Paraglaciecola sp. L3A3: one gene and its partner. The protein of the gene in region 2 interacts with the protein of the main gene of each other region in a pairwise test. Links are inferred from orthologs where the notes say so. Each region holds a gene or a part of one and is shown on either strand. Other genes may lie near its edges.

Region 1 (6,577 bases), 410 kb from region 2 along the record:
TTCATTGTTTTTGATGATTATGGTCATAGATACGCTGAATTTAGCCAACAAATGGCCAAATGGTTAATGGCTGGTGAAATCAAATATAAAGAACATTTGGTTGAAGGACTAGACAACGCACCCAGTGCTTTTATGGGATTATTAAAAGGCGAAAACTTCGGCAAGCTAGTAGTCCGGGTCGGGCCTGATAATATTTGAGCTTGAACGATACTTCTTATCCAAAACTCAGGTTAGTTATTATTCAAATAAATAACAATAGACTGTTTAACATCGCCCGTTAAGCAGTCAGCAACTCTCCACTGTCCATTTAGGTACAGAGCTAAAATCTTGTTATTTTGTACCAACTGGATAACTTGTGATCTTTGCCAAGGTGCAATTCGCCATAATTTAAACCACTGTTTTAAGGGTTTGCTATGAGCTGCCTTTGCTGGTTTGAAACGTTTATTATAACTAGCTAACTCAATAAATATAGGCCCTTGATCTTGGTCAACCAGCACTGATTGTTCAGGTATTTCTGCATCATCAACATTGAATTCTAATATTCCTAATTCTGCTGGCAGTGGAACTTGGGCTTCTCCTGCCCATTGAATACTGACAGGCGCAAGTTCAACTTGTACAGGGATCACGAATAGCTGTTGGTTAAAACGTCTGAACTGCCAGTTTTGCCACTGTAGAATTGGCTGAGCATCGTCTGTAGCCTGTAATACTTCAGGTTTTAATTGATTGATGACAGCTAAGGGAGGGCTTTGAATACCTTGTACCGACAACCAATAACGTACCACTTGGTGTAGCCAATTATTTGATAACTCAAGTAAAGCTTGTAAAACTAAACTATTATCAGCGTTTTGTACTGCCGCTAACTTCTCAGCACAAATTTCATCTAACAAATCTTGTTGCTGCCCACACAAAAATGCACTACGACTGACAGACTTGGCGAGTTCTGGCCAACGTTTTTGCAATACTGGTAATACATCATGGCGTAAAAAATTACGATCAAAATCGGTATTTTTATTGGATTCATCTTCGCACCAATGCAGTTGATGTTGCTCAGCATAAGCTAAAACGTCTTGCTGAGTGGTGTCCAATAAAGGCCGATAAAATGAAACAGCTTTCTGCTCTAAGCCTTGTATCGTCCATGCTTGATTCATGGACGACAAGCCTTTGGGACCTGCTCCTCTTTTAAGTTGCAACATAAATGTTTCTAATTGGTCATCCTGATGTTGAGCAACTAACACTTGGGCGTTTTCAGGCGCAAGTTCAACTATTTTTTTGTACCTTTCGTCTCGCGCTATAGCCTCAAGACTGGTACGAGAGGCGTTATGTAAAACCACTTTAGCACTTTGCAAGGGTACATTTAAGCTGTCACACACCTGCTGACAATGTTGTAGCCAATCATCTGCAAAAGCACTCAAACCATGATGAATATGAATCGCCTGCAAGTTAAACTTAAACTCTTTTTGCAATACACTCAAAGCATGTAATAACACATGAGAATCGACACCACCACTGTATGCCACCACTATGACAGAAGCGTTATTCAGTGGCGGTGTAGCCAGATGTTTTTTCAAAGTGTTGAGTATTTTCATATTTCTATATAAACAAAAAGCCACCTGTTTACGCAACAGATGGCTTTATTAAAATACATAATTTAAACCAAAAGCTTAAATTAGCTTATTAGCAATATCCAAAGGACATTAATCGGTCATATCTTTGCTCTAATAATTCTTCTTTAGATAAAGACGATAATTGGGCTAGTTGTTGTTTAATGGTGGCCTTTAAATTAGCAGCCATACTATCGTGATCTCTATGAGCACCGCCTAAAGGCTCTTCAACAATACTGTTGATCAAACCTAACTCTTTAATTTTCGGGGCACTCACACCCATAGCTTCAGCAGCTAATGGCGCTTTTTCTGCACTCTTCCATAAAATAGAGGCACAACCCTCGGGTGAAATAACCGAATATGTACTGTATTGCAGCATATTAACTCGATCGCCCACACCTATAGCCAATGCACCACCAGAACCACCTTCCCCAATAACGGTACAAATGATAGGTACTTTAAGACCAGACATCACTTTTAAGTTGCGGGCTATGGCTTCACTTTGGCCACGCTCTTCGGCACCCACACCTGGGTATGCTCCAGGAGTATCAATGAAAGTAATAATAGGTAAATTGAAACGTTCAGCCATTTCCATTAAACGCAGAGCCTTACGATAACCTTCAGGTTTTGGCATACCAAAATTACGTTTAATTTTTTCTTTTGTATCACGGCCTTTTTGATGACCAATAATCATCACAGCTTGACCGTCAATTTTAGCTAAGCCACCAACGATTGCTTTATCGTCAGCATAGGCTCGATCGCCTGCAAGCTCATCGAACTCAGTACACATACGTTCGATATAATCATATGTATAAGGACGCATTGGATGACGAGCTAATTGAGAGACTTGCCATGCGCCTAAATCAGCAAAAATTTTTCTGCTAAGTTCTGCACTTTTTTCTCGAAGTTTAGTGATTTCTTCTTCGATACTTACGTCGAATTCCCCACCTTGATTGACCAGTCTCAACTCTTCAATCTTCGCTTCTAAGTCAGCGATAGGTTTTTCGAATTCCAAGAAATTTCCGCTCATTTAACACCCAATAATATTTGTTGACGCTTACACTAGTAAAATAAAAGACTAGTGAAACTCTAATTTAATTTGTGGCTTGCCTAATAATTGCTGCAATTCATATATTAGCTCATCTTCGGGAGTAACATACCACTGCGCACCTAAGGTCAAGTCCACTTTTGCATCCGGATGTACATAGTGTACCTGAACCGGACAGCTTCCGCCTTGAAAAGGCTGTAAAATAACCTGTAGTTTATCGATAGTTGACGTATTGCACCAGCTCGATTCTAGATGAATTTGTAGCCATTTAGCATTTTTCTCACGGGCTTGCACAATATCCATAGCATCGCGGGCCGACATTGTATTGCCACCAGAGAAATCATCAAAGCTGACCTGTCCAGTTATTAGTAGTATTTTATCTTCCTTCAACAACTCTTCGTATTGCTCAAGCATATCTGGGAAAAAACGCACATCAATTCTGGCACTTTTGTCATCTAAAGTAACAAGCGCCCAACGTCTACCTCGTTTATTGACAATAATACGTACACCAATCACTAAGCCAACCGCAAAAGCAGTTTGATCTCTATTCGTGGGTTTTAAATCCACTAAACGGCATGGTGCATATTGTTTAATTTCAGTCAGGTACTGATTGATTGGGTGACCAGTTAGATACAAACCTAAGGTGGTTTTTTCCCCGTCAAGCCAAACTTTTTCAGGCCAAGGATTAACAACGGCAAAAGCTTGTTGCACTTGCTCTGGCTCTGTATTTAATAAGCCAAACATATCTGATTGGCCAAAAGACTCAGCTTTGGCGTGCTGACCTGCTGCGGCAATAGCATCAGGTAATGAAGCCATAATCGCTGCACGATGTGGCCCTAAATTATCTAAAGCGCCCGCCAGTACTAATTTTTCTAACACACGTTTGTTAATTTTTTTAATATCAACTTTGGCACAAAAGTCGAATAAATCGGTGAATTTACCTTTTTCTTCCCTGGCCTTAATAATTGCTTCAATAGGACCTTCGCCGACGCCTTTAATCGCGCCAATGCCGTAAACTATTCGTTCTTCTTCATCTACGGTAAATTTATGGCTACCCGCGTTTACATCAGGCGGTAATATGGTCAAGTTCATGCGACTACATTCGTCCACCAAAGTCACAATCTTGTCGGTATTATCCATATCAGCCGACATTACAGCCGCCATAAATTCAGCTGGATAATGGGTTTTCAGCCATAAGGTTTGGTAAGAAACCAAAGCGTAAGCTGCAGAGTGAGATTTGTTAAAACCATAACCCGCGAATTTTTCTACTAGGTCGAAAATCTTGATCGCTAAATCTGGCTCAATACCATTATTTTTAGCACCTTCTTGGAATGAGCCTCGTTGCTTTTCCATTTCTTCAGGTTTTTTCTTACCCATAGCGCGGCGTAACATATCCGCGCCACCTAAGCTGTAGCCAGACATTTCTTGTGCTATTTGCATAACCTGTTCTTGATACAGAATAATGCCATATGTAGGCTCAAGAATTTCTTTTAAACATTCATGTTGGTATTCGGCATCAGGATAAGAAATGGCTTCACGGCCATGTTTACGATCGATAAAATTATCTACCATACCCGATTGCAATGGCCCTGGTCTAAACAAAGCCACTAATGCAATGATATCTTCGAAGCAGTCGGGTTTAAGTCGACTAATCAGTTCTTTCATACCACGAGATTCCAATTGGAATACCGCAGTGGTTTCTGAATTTAATAGAATTTTAAAACATTTAGGATCGGTGAGTGAAATCGACGCAATGTCTATCTCTTTACCTTTGCCCTTTTTGACCATATCAATGGCCCATTGAATGATCGTTAAGGTACGTAAGCCTAAGAAATCAAATTTTACTAAACCGGCAGTTTCCACATCATTTTTATCAAACTGGGTAACCGGGTTTTTTCCCTCGTCATCACAATATAAAGGGGCAAAATCGGTGATTACAGTTGGGGCGATAACCACCCCCCCTGCGTGTTTACCAGCATTACGTGTCACACCTTCTAAGATGCGACACATATCAATGAGATCTTTTACGTCTTCGTCTTGATTATAAAGCTCAGGTAAACGAGGCTCTTCAACAAAGGCTTTTTCTAGGGTCATGCCCGGTGTTGGCGGGATCAGTTTAGAAATACCGTCCACAAAACCATAGGGATGACCTAACACTCGACCTACATCTCTCACTACAGCTTTGGCCGCCATGGTACCAAAAGTTATGATTTGCGAAACCGCATCACGGCCATACATTTCGGCAACATGATCGATAACTTCATCTCGTCTATCCATGCAGAAATCCACATCGAAATCAGGCATAGAAACACGTTCAGGGTTAAGAAACCGTTCGAAAAGCAGGTCATATTCTAGGGGATCAAGATCTGTAATATCTAAGGCATAAGCCACTAACGAACCTGCACCAGACCCTCGACCAGGGCCGACTGGAATATTATTATCTTTACTCCATTGGATAAATTCCATCACGATCAAGAAATAACCGGGGAATCCCATTTGGTTAATTACGCCTAATTCAATTTCTAGACGATCATCATATTCGGGACGTTTTTCTTTACGTTCAACTTCATCAGGAAATAAAAAAGCCAAGCGGCGTTCAAGACCTTCTCTCGATACCTTGACTAAAAAGTCTTTAATATCCATCCCTTCGGTAGGAAAATCAGGTAAGAAGTATGTGCCTAATTGAACAGTAGTATTACAACGTTTAGCTATTTCTACCGTATTTTGAATAGCTTCAGGAATATCTTGGAATAATTCCAACATTTCCTCGGCAGTACGTAAATATTGTTGGTCGCTATATTCTTTAGGGCGCCTCGGATCAATTAAGGTAAAACCATCATGGATCGCCACTCTGATTTCATGGGCGTCAAACCCCTCCTGATCAATAAAACAGACTTCGTTGGTTGCCACCACAGCCAAGTCATACTGATTTGCCCAATCAATGGCGCGATGTATATAATCTTCTTCGCCTAAACGGCCTGTACGGGTTAATTCAAGATAAAATCTATCGCCAAAAGTAGTTTGATAAAATTGGCTAATACTTTGTGCCAATTCAATATTTCCTTTGGTTAACATCTGACCTAAGTCACCAGTTTTACCGCCAGAAAGTACAATCACACCTTCGTTATGTTCAATTAACCAATCACGATCAATTACCGCTCTATCTTTAACCGAACCACGTAAATAGGCTTTTGAAATTAACAAGGTAATATTTTTATAACCTTGATTATTCATCGCCAACAGAGTCAAACGGAAAATATTCCCCGGAACATCATCACTTTGAACCCAAAAATCAGTGCCAATTATGGGCTTAATGCCGTTGCTGTGTGCTTGACTATAAAACTTCACCAAGCCACACATATTCATCTGATCAGTTATCGCCACAGCCGGCATATTCAGCTCTTTTACTTTACTGATTATGGGTTTAACTTTATTTAATCCGTCTAACATAGAGTAATCACTGTGTACTCTAAGGTGGACAAAATTAACTGGCGTTTTTCCTTGAGACTGAGAAACCTGCTCTGTCATTATGAGCCCGCCAATTGACCGTTACGCAACACAAGTGATTGCTGGACAGGCTTAAAACTCATACGATATTCAGCCAATGGGCCTAATTCGGCAAGCTTAGCTAAATGGGCTTTAGTGGGATAACCTTTATGTTGAGCGAAACCATATTCAGGATATAGTTTATCTAACTGCAACATTTCTTCATCTCTAGTGACCTTGGCAATGATAGAAGCTGCAGATATTTCAGCAATTAAACCATCACCTTTGACTATTGCTTCACTAGAATAAGACCAAGCTGGACAACGATTACCATCCACCATTACATGTTGTGGTTGTATAGACAAACCTTCAACAGCTCTTGTCATGGCTAACATAGTGGCATGTAAAATATTTAATTGGTCAATTTCAGCAGGACTTGCTC
Region 2 (7,863 bases):
TGGGATCTTTTTTTACGCACCATAATCCCTTTTTGCGCAGCAAATATATTCGCCATGGTGCTGGCATATTTTACACTTGTTAGACATAGAGTCGGTCCTGCTTATGCTTTTTACGCCACTTTCATTTGCTGTTTTATTTTATTTTTATGTGGCCCTTTGATTAATGTGATCCCAATCGATGAAACAAAACGTTGGTATGACATTATCCGCAGCGTGTTATTATTTAGTATTGGTATGCCTGCATTATTATTTGGTATTCTGCTGCAAGCTGAGATAAAAATATCACGCTATGTGTTAGCCATCCCAGTAATATTAGGTCTGTCGTGGTCAATATTTTTCTTATCGGCTCCTCCATTACATTTTTATTCGGGGAATAAAATCCCTTGGTTAGTGTTTCTCTCAACAGGCATCCAGCATAAGCATATTTTTTATTCTCAAATTGTATTAGTCACCTTACAGTTGTTGATCCCATGTTTACTACTGTTAAGAAAAAATCTAAAAACGAATGTAGTGGTACATATTTATGGAGTCTTAGCTTTATGTATATTCATCATCATAGGCAATGCCACTAGACAATGGGTGCTTTATTATGCAGGCTCTAGTTTAACTGCATTAATTTGGGCATGGGCTGTATACCAAGACATTCAGCGAACCAATAAAAAAATCAAACAACACCAACAACATCAAAAATCTCTAGCGATAGCCCAATATGCGGCACCATCCAAAACCGACTTTACTGAATTCTATCCGGCCAAATTAAATGAAGCCTACCCCTTCAAAGAACGAGAAGCTCTACTCGAAGTAGTCAACACAGCTAGCCTCGGTTTAGTCAAACAAAATTTTTATGAGCTATTTACGGCACTTAAAACCTTCTCTCAAGAAAATTTAGATATATACAGAATACGAGCGAAAGAAATACTGTTTATGTTATTTGACTCAGTGATATACAAATCAGGTAATGCTGCCAGCTTAATTGGCCGCCTAGAAGAAAAAGGTAAACTAGTTGATCAATCTGCTTCAATTAATGAAATTGACAGCATAGTGTTGCAAGAAGCCGAGCACTTAGCATTAATAGAAGAAGAAATACCAGAGTCTTTAGCTGATCTAGCCCTTGTAGAGCGTATCAAAGCCTTTGTGCTATCTCATTACGATAAAGACATATCTATTAATGATGTGGTAGAAAAAGTCGGAGCTAGCCGCTCACATCTGATGAAAACATTTAAAAATGTCACTGCACAAACTATCAACCATTATTTAGTTGAAGTCAGAATCCATAAAGCGCAGAACCTATTATTATCAAAGACGGTGACAGAAACAGCATATGAAGTAGGATTTAATAACTCAGCTTATTTTTCTACTGTATTTAAAAAACAAACTGGCATGACACCAAAAGAGTTTCAACAAAAAGCAAAATCAGCAGAGGTATAATATCTTTTTAGGCATCCCCTCTGCCATAATCAATTTTATTTATCTGTGGCAGCAAGACTTAAGGTATTCAAAACTTTAGTAATTTTACTGATGACCTTGTCACAGCCTTGAATATTATGACGTATTTTAATGTATTCAGGGTTGTTATAGGAGAACCACACTTTTTTATCCGCATCTTCACTGATAAGTATCTTTTGTGGTAAATCAATTGCCGCATTTTGGGCACATTGCATGAGTGGCGTACCTACTTTAGGGTTACCAAAAATGAACACCTCTGTAGCCCTTAACGTTAAGTTAACTCCGGCAGCATTTTTTTGGTGGTCAATTCTAGCAAATAAGGTCAGCCCTTTATTGACAAGAATCGATTCAAACCTGTCTGCTGTTTCTTTCACTGAATAATGACTTTCAACTGTGATCAAGCTTTGTGGCGAGCTAAACGATAAAGAAGTAAATAAAACTGAAACTGTGAAGTAGAGTTTGCTAAGCATAAATAAACCTATTAGTAACGTTTCAAGATTGAATGAGTAAACAATACCATCCTGAGAAACTAACAGAAAATTATTTTAAAAAAATGAGATGAAAAATGAATGGGGCAATACGCAGAAATTAATATGTGAATTTAATGGCGGAGTGGACGAGACTCGAACTCGCGACCCCCGGCGTGACAGGCCGGTATTCTAACCAACTGAACTACCACTCCCCGCATTTAAATCACATTGTTGTTTTGATGTTGGCGGAGTGGACGAGACTCGAACTCGCGACCCCCGGCGTGACAGGCCGGTATTCTAACCAACTGAACTACCACTCCAGCCGTAATCAAAACTTTATTTATTTAACACTTATAAATAAGCCTTAAATAAATCGATACTGTTAAAGTTGGCGGAGTGGACGAGACTCGAACTCGCGACCCCCGGCGTGACAGGCCGGTATTCTAACCAACTGAACTACCACTCCACAATCTTTAATAATATCAAACAGTTAATGAAGAAACTCTATGAACCCCTCCTCAACCGCGGCGCAGATAATACGGCTTACCTAAGGTTGAGTCAATAGCTTTTTTTACGAAAAGTGAGTAAATTAGTTTGATTGCTTGAGTATTGACCAATTAGCCTATTCCTTAGGCATTGCTAAATCGACAAATCCACTATCTGTTGCATCCTTCGGCGCTGGCGATTCTTTATTGTTATCTTCGGTAGGCTTAGTTTCTTTTGTTTTTTTAGTAAATAACCTAGTGAATAAACCTGGTTTTTTCTCATCTTGCTTTTTAGCTTGTTCTTTTGTCGATTTTTTAAATAAAGCAAAACTTAATTTTTTATCGCTGGCGATAAACCAAATTAATCCTCCTCCAATAATCAGTAAAAATAAATTAAGGCCGACGATCCAAGAAACTAAAGCTGTCGTTGTCATTTTTTCTTCAACAATTAATGGCTCTGCAGCTGTACTTCCGATATTCGGGTCTATGCTCTGTCCATCCATAGGATTGATTGCGGGATCTGTCGTACCTGCCGCAGGAGGGATAACCTCAGGTTGAGGCTCTTCTACTAAAAACGAATATTCAGGTACGTCTAAAATAAACTCTCGGCCTTCTAAGGTATTACCAAAAGCCGTCAACTTGACCCTATGCAGACCAAAATCAAAATTCACAATTTCATGTAATCGAACATCATCAGACATTTCCGTAATAGAGAAATTCTGGATATCACCGTTTGGATAACGTACTTTGCCATCAATTAACAAACTCGATATATCCACATATTCACGGTCTGCATCCACTTTAAGAATATGATATCCAGCTTTACCATCATCTATGTCTACCTCCACTGAAATTGGGTTAGGTAACAACATGATAGTAGGATCGACTTGTTCTCTAGAATACATGGGGGTAGAAACGTTAAAAGTAGGGATCCACTCACCATCAGCAATCGACAAATTAAATTGTCCGGTGAATACTCCGTCTAATGGCACCTCATCCATGCCTTTACCATTATCTTGAAAAGTAGCCACTATATGTGAGCCTGCGCCAAAATTATTGTAATTAGGATTATTGGTACTTGCTAAAGAAATAGTTAACTCCACCACGTCTCGAAATGCGGTGTAATCAATTGGCTCACCTGAGTTAGTCAAATAAGCAGTTTGCTTAAGAATTTCCCCAGAAAATATCAGTTCGGGTAAATGCTCTGCATGTAAAGCCAAATCACTGATCACCATCACTCGGCTGCCAGGCACGATATTACCGATTGCTTGCCATGGCCCAAGTTTAGGTTTTTTAATACTGATCATGTCGTAAGTGCTAGTATCAAACCAAAAGATATTTTCGCCATCAGCCGCAGACTGAAATATTTTTGAACCGTCAGGCTGGACTAATATAATTGGAACAGAACCATACTCACGGAAGAAAACCATAGTAATTTCATCAACTTCATAATCAATCCTGAAGCGATTCTGTAACAACTCAATACTATTGTGAAACTCATTACCTAATTGAGTTAATGGAGAGACTTCTTTTTTCGGTTTTAACGCCATATCTTGTGATGTTAAGTCATTACTACCTAATTCAAGATTGGCAGCGCTAGACTGTGAGGCAAGTGGAATGGCACTGAATCCATAACTAAAGCCGCTACAAATCAATAAATTGATAAGTATAAATGCAGTTTTTAGTCTTCTAATCATGCCTTTCCACCCGTTTGTTATTTATTATTGTCGCCAAAGACAACTACCGCCTTCTTTTAAAACTAAGTCAAGACGAGATTCGTGCTGTTCTAATTCATCGGCTGTAGCAAACACAACCTTTAATGGTTTTCTCTCTGCAGGTAATCTACGAATAGTTTCCATTTGTACTCCGCCCTCGCCGCTCGCCTTGCCACTTAGGTTTAGATCCGTTTGCCCACCTGTCATCATCAGGTAAACATCAGCTAATATTTCGGCGTCTAATAATGCCCCATGTTTTTCTCGGTGGGAGTTATCGATACCGTAACGTTTACACAAAGCATCAAGATTATTCTTTTGACCTGGGTGTAATTGCCTTGCCAATCCGAGCGTGTCAAGTACAGTACACATATTCTCGGTTTTGTTTTCAGCTAGTCCGGTTAATCTAGCAAACTCATGGTCCATAAACCCCACATCAAAGGGAGCATTGTGGATGACTAACTGGCCGCCTCGAATAAAATCAATAAACTCTTGCGCTATGTTTCTAAATACAGGTTTATCAACTAAATATTCGTTAGTGATGCCATGTACTTCAATAGCTTCTTGCTCGACTAATCGCTCAGGGTTGATGTAAACATGAAAAGTATTTCCGGTTAATCGACGATTAATTAACTCAACACAACCAATTTCTATGATCCGGTGCCCTTGTTTAGGGTCAATGCCCGTGGTTTCTGTGTCTAATACAATTTGTCTCATTACTCACTCGTTTCGATTGAATTGATGTCATTATTAATAAACGACATTATACTGCCCTTAATTATAAACATTTGCATTTAATATAAAAAACATATGAAAAAAATAGATATTTATACCGATGGTTCTTGTTTAGGCAATCCTGGACCGGGAGGATACGGCGCGGTACTCATTTTTGATAAACATCGAAAAGAGCTGAGCCAAGGCTTTAAACACACTACCAATAATAGGATGGAATTATTAGCCACCATTGAAGCGTTAGCCTGTTTAAACGAAACCTGTGAGGCCAACCTAACCACAGATAGCCAATATGTAAAAAACGGCATTAACCAATGGATTAAAGGCTGGAAAAAAAATGGCTGGAAAACCTCAGCCAAAAAACCAGTCAAGAATGTGGATCTGTGGAAACGTTTAGATGAGCAAGTCAACCGCCATAAAGTTCAGTGGTTTTGGGTCAAAGGTCATTCAGGCCACCCAGAAAACGAAGCCTGTGATCAATTAGCTCGGCAAGGGGCTGAAAGTAAAAACCAGTTAGAAGACACTGGATTTAGCGGCGAATAATAAAAGGTTCGAGCTACGAGGGATAAACATTCGACTCGTTGCTCGTTGCTCGTTGCTCGTTGCTCGTTGCTCGTTGCTCAAAATGATTTCGAGCTCCGTCTTACTTGTCACTCCACATAGCATATTCGTTACCGTTTCTGTCACAAAAATGGAATCGACGTCCACCAGGAAACTCAAAAGTAGGCACTTTAACCTTACCACCAGCAGCTTCAATTTCAGCTTGGCTTTTGACTAAATCATCACTGTATAAAACCACTAACACACTGCCATTTTCAACAGCCACGTAGTTTTCAGAAACAAATAACCCCCCTTCTATTCCTGCACCTTTGATTGCGGCATAGTCATCACCATAATCAACAAAGTCCCAGCCAAAAGCCTTCCTAAAAAAAGCCTTGCTAGAAGCCATCGCTTTGACAGGAATTTCAATATAATTAATTTTATGATGTTGGTTCATATATTCACCTGTTATACATTTTTAATAAAAGTAACACTGCATAGTCATTATTTCTAATGCTCAGAAATAATGAAACGATCTGACTCTTCAATTTTATACATTTTAACAACGTTCAATAATGATAAAGTCACATCAGAAAGTTGGCTAGCTGAACGTCCTATTTTTTGTGCACCTTGCATATTATCGCGAGACATAATCCCAATTTCACTTACACTTTGACTCACTCCTTGAGTGACCAATATCTGTTGTTCTGTAGTGCTGCTAATTGAATTACTAGTCTGTTCAACTTTTTGTATACTCAGTAAGATCTGATTAAAGACTTGATCAATCGAACTCGATAATTGAACCGCTTCCCGTGATTTTTCTTGCCCTTCTTGAATATCCTGCATCGCTTTATTAGAATCAATTTGCAGTGAGTTTATAATTATCGCAATTTCTTCGGTTGAAGTATGCACACTCTTAGCTAATGCTCTGACTTCGTCAGCCACAACAGCAAATCCTCTACCCTGCTCCCCAGCTCTTGCGGCTTCAATTGCCGCGTTTAAGGCAAGCAAATTTGTTTGATCAGCAACAGATTGAATCACAACCAATACTGAAGATATATTAACCACGCCTTCGTTTAAAGCATTAATAACGTCTTTTAAATTATCGATTTCAGAAGCGACACTTTGGATACTATTCAAAGCCTTTTTCACCGACAATCGGCCAGCATCACAATCGGAAACCACTAAAGAAACGGAGTTGGCTGAGTCTTTAATTTGGCAGCCTATATCTGCCACACTAACTGAAATTTCTTCCACTGCTGTAGATGCGCTTTCTGTGGCCATTAATTGTTTTTCAATACTATCGTCATTTTCAGCAACTGAGCTAATAGTTGCACGGGTAGATGTGACTGCGTTAAAGGCCACTTCAGCTATTTTGACTAAATCGCCTCTCACCATTTCTAATAATCGATTGAAATTAGCCGCTGATTGGCCAAGATGATCTTGTGATAAAACAGGGATTTGTAAAGTTAAATTACGATTTTTTTGGATCTCATTTACAGTTTGACTAATCAAATCTGCTTGTTTACGCATTAGCTTCACCGAGGCAAAGATTAAATAGGTCAAAAACAGCACAAACAACATTAAAATGATCTCGAAACTTATTAAACTTAAGGCTTTAGAATAAATATTATTAATCTCCAAATGCATTTTTTTAAAGCCTGCTGTTTCAAGTGACTTTAATTCAGCAATTCTATTGCTTGATGCTTCAAACCATTGCTCGGCTGACACACTATATAAATCAGTCAAAGCATCTTTAATCACCTGTTCACGTAACTTAATAATAGTTTCATTTTCTATACTATTTTTAAACTGATTAAATCCCTCAAGCCAATCACCAGTTGTAGGCATCGATTTTAAAAAAGCATCCTGATACGCACTCTGTTGTGCTATCAATGTATACATCCTTCTTTTATTTGCTTCAGACAATGACTTTGCTGCGAGTATATTTGTCAGAACGGCTCTCTCAACCCCTGATTTTTCTTTGACTTGCATTAAATTATAGGTGGCTGTTAATCCTTGCACTAAACGAGAGCTGTTTAATAAGTCAATTAATTTTAAGGGTTGATTAATTAAAGCTAAATTTTGTTGAGTATAAAACGCCAAGGCATCTGGCAGGCTAATAGATAGATTATCTACCTGCTGCCTAATCACAGATAATTGTTTGAGTGCAAAGATAACTTTCTGAATATTTGATTGTATAGTGTCCGCTAAATCATCCTGATTTTGCTCAGCGAATGCCTGATACTTTTTGAGTTTGTTATCAACTAATATTCTCTGCTGTTTCAACTCAGTTTTAAATTTACTGCCTTTCGCCCCTAAATAACCTGCAGACATCCCACGCTCTTTCTGTAATTCATGAACTAAATCAGCAGCATTATCAGCGACATATAATAATGTTATTCCCGCAGAAGATTGATACATATTTTTAGTAAAGGAGAATATATTAATCAACACTAAGACCATCAGTAAAATAGA

Evidence for each region. The genes of interacting proteins can lie anywhere in the genome.
Region 1: the proteins of dnaQ (region 2) and dnaE interact in binary tests that used the Escherichia coli proteins (3 or more experiments, as listed by UniProt). The link is inferred for Paraglaciecola sp. L3A3 from one-to-one orthologs.

What each region holds. Positions count from the first base shown.
Region 1 is NZ_CP047023.1:3,654,264-3,660,840, forward strand. The notes cover bases 2,480-6,577. They hold dnaE (DNA polymerase III subunit alpha), read right to left. Parts: upstream 6,178-6,577; coding sequence 2,680-6,177; downstream 2,480-2,679. Other genes in these bases: accA (acetyl-CoA carboxylase carboxyl transferase subunit alpha), read right to left, coding at 2,480-2,631; rnhB (ribonuclease HII), read right to left, coding at 6,177-6,577. Outside these bases: tRNA lysidine(34) synthetase TilS, read right to left, coding at 231-1,586; more of accA, read right to left, coding at 1,675-2,479. UniProt on the Escherichia coli protein: DNA polymerase III is a complex, multichain enzyme responsible for most of the replicative synthesis in bacteria. This DNA polymerase also exhibits 3' to 5' exonuclease activity. The alpha chain is the DNA polymerase catalytic subunit.
Region 2 is NZ_CP047023.1:3,239,363-3,247,225, forward strand. The notes cover bases 2,977-5,880. They hold dnaQ (DNA polymerase III subunit epsilon), read right to left. Parts: upstream 4,831-5,880; coding sequence 4,123-4,830; downstream 2,977-4,122. Other genes in these bases: GQR87_RS13545 (TIGR03503 family protein), read right to left, coding at 2,977-3,951; rnhA (ribonuclease HI), read left to right, coding at 4,924-5,388; GQR87_RS13560 (VOC family protein), read right to left, coding at 5,489-5,842. Also shown: GQR87_RS13520 (AraC family transcriptional regulator), read left to right, coding at 1-1,428; GQR87_RS13525 (DUF302 domain-containing protein), read right to left, coding at 1,464-1,916; more of GQR87_RS13545, read right to left, coding at 2,539-2,976; GQR87_RS13565 (methyl-accepting chemotaxis protein), read right to left, coding at 5,896-7,863. UniProt on the Escherichia coli protein: DNA polymerase III is a complex, multichain enzyme responsible for most of the replicative synthesis in bacteria. The epsilon subunit contain the editing function and is a proofreading 3'-5' exonuclease.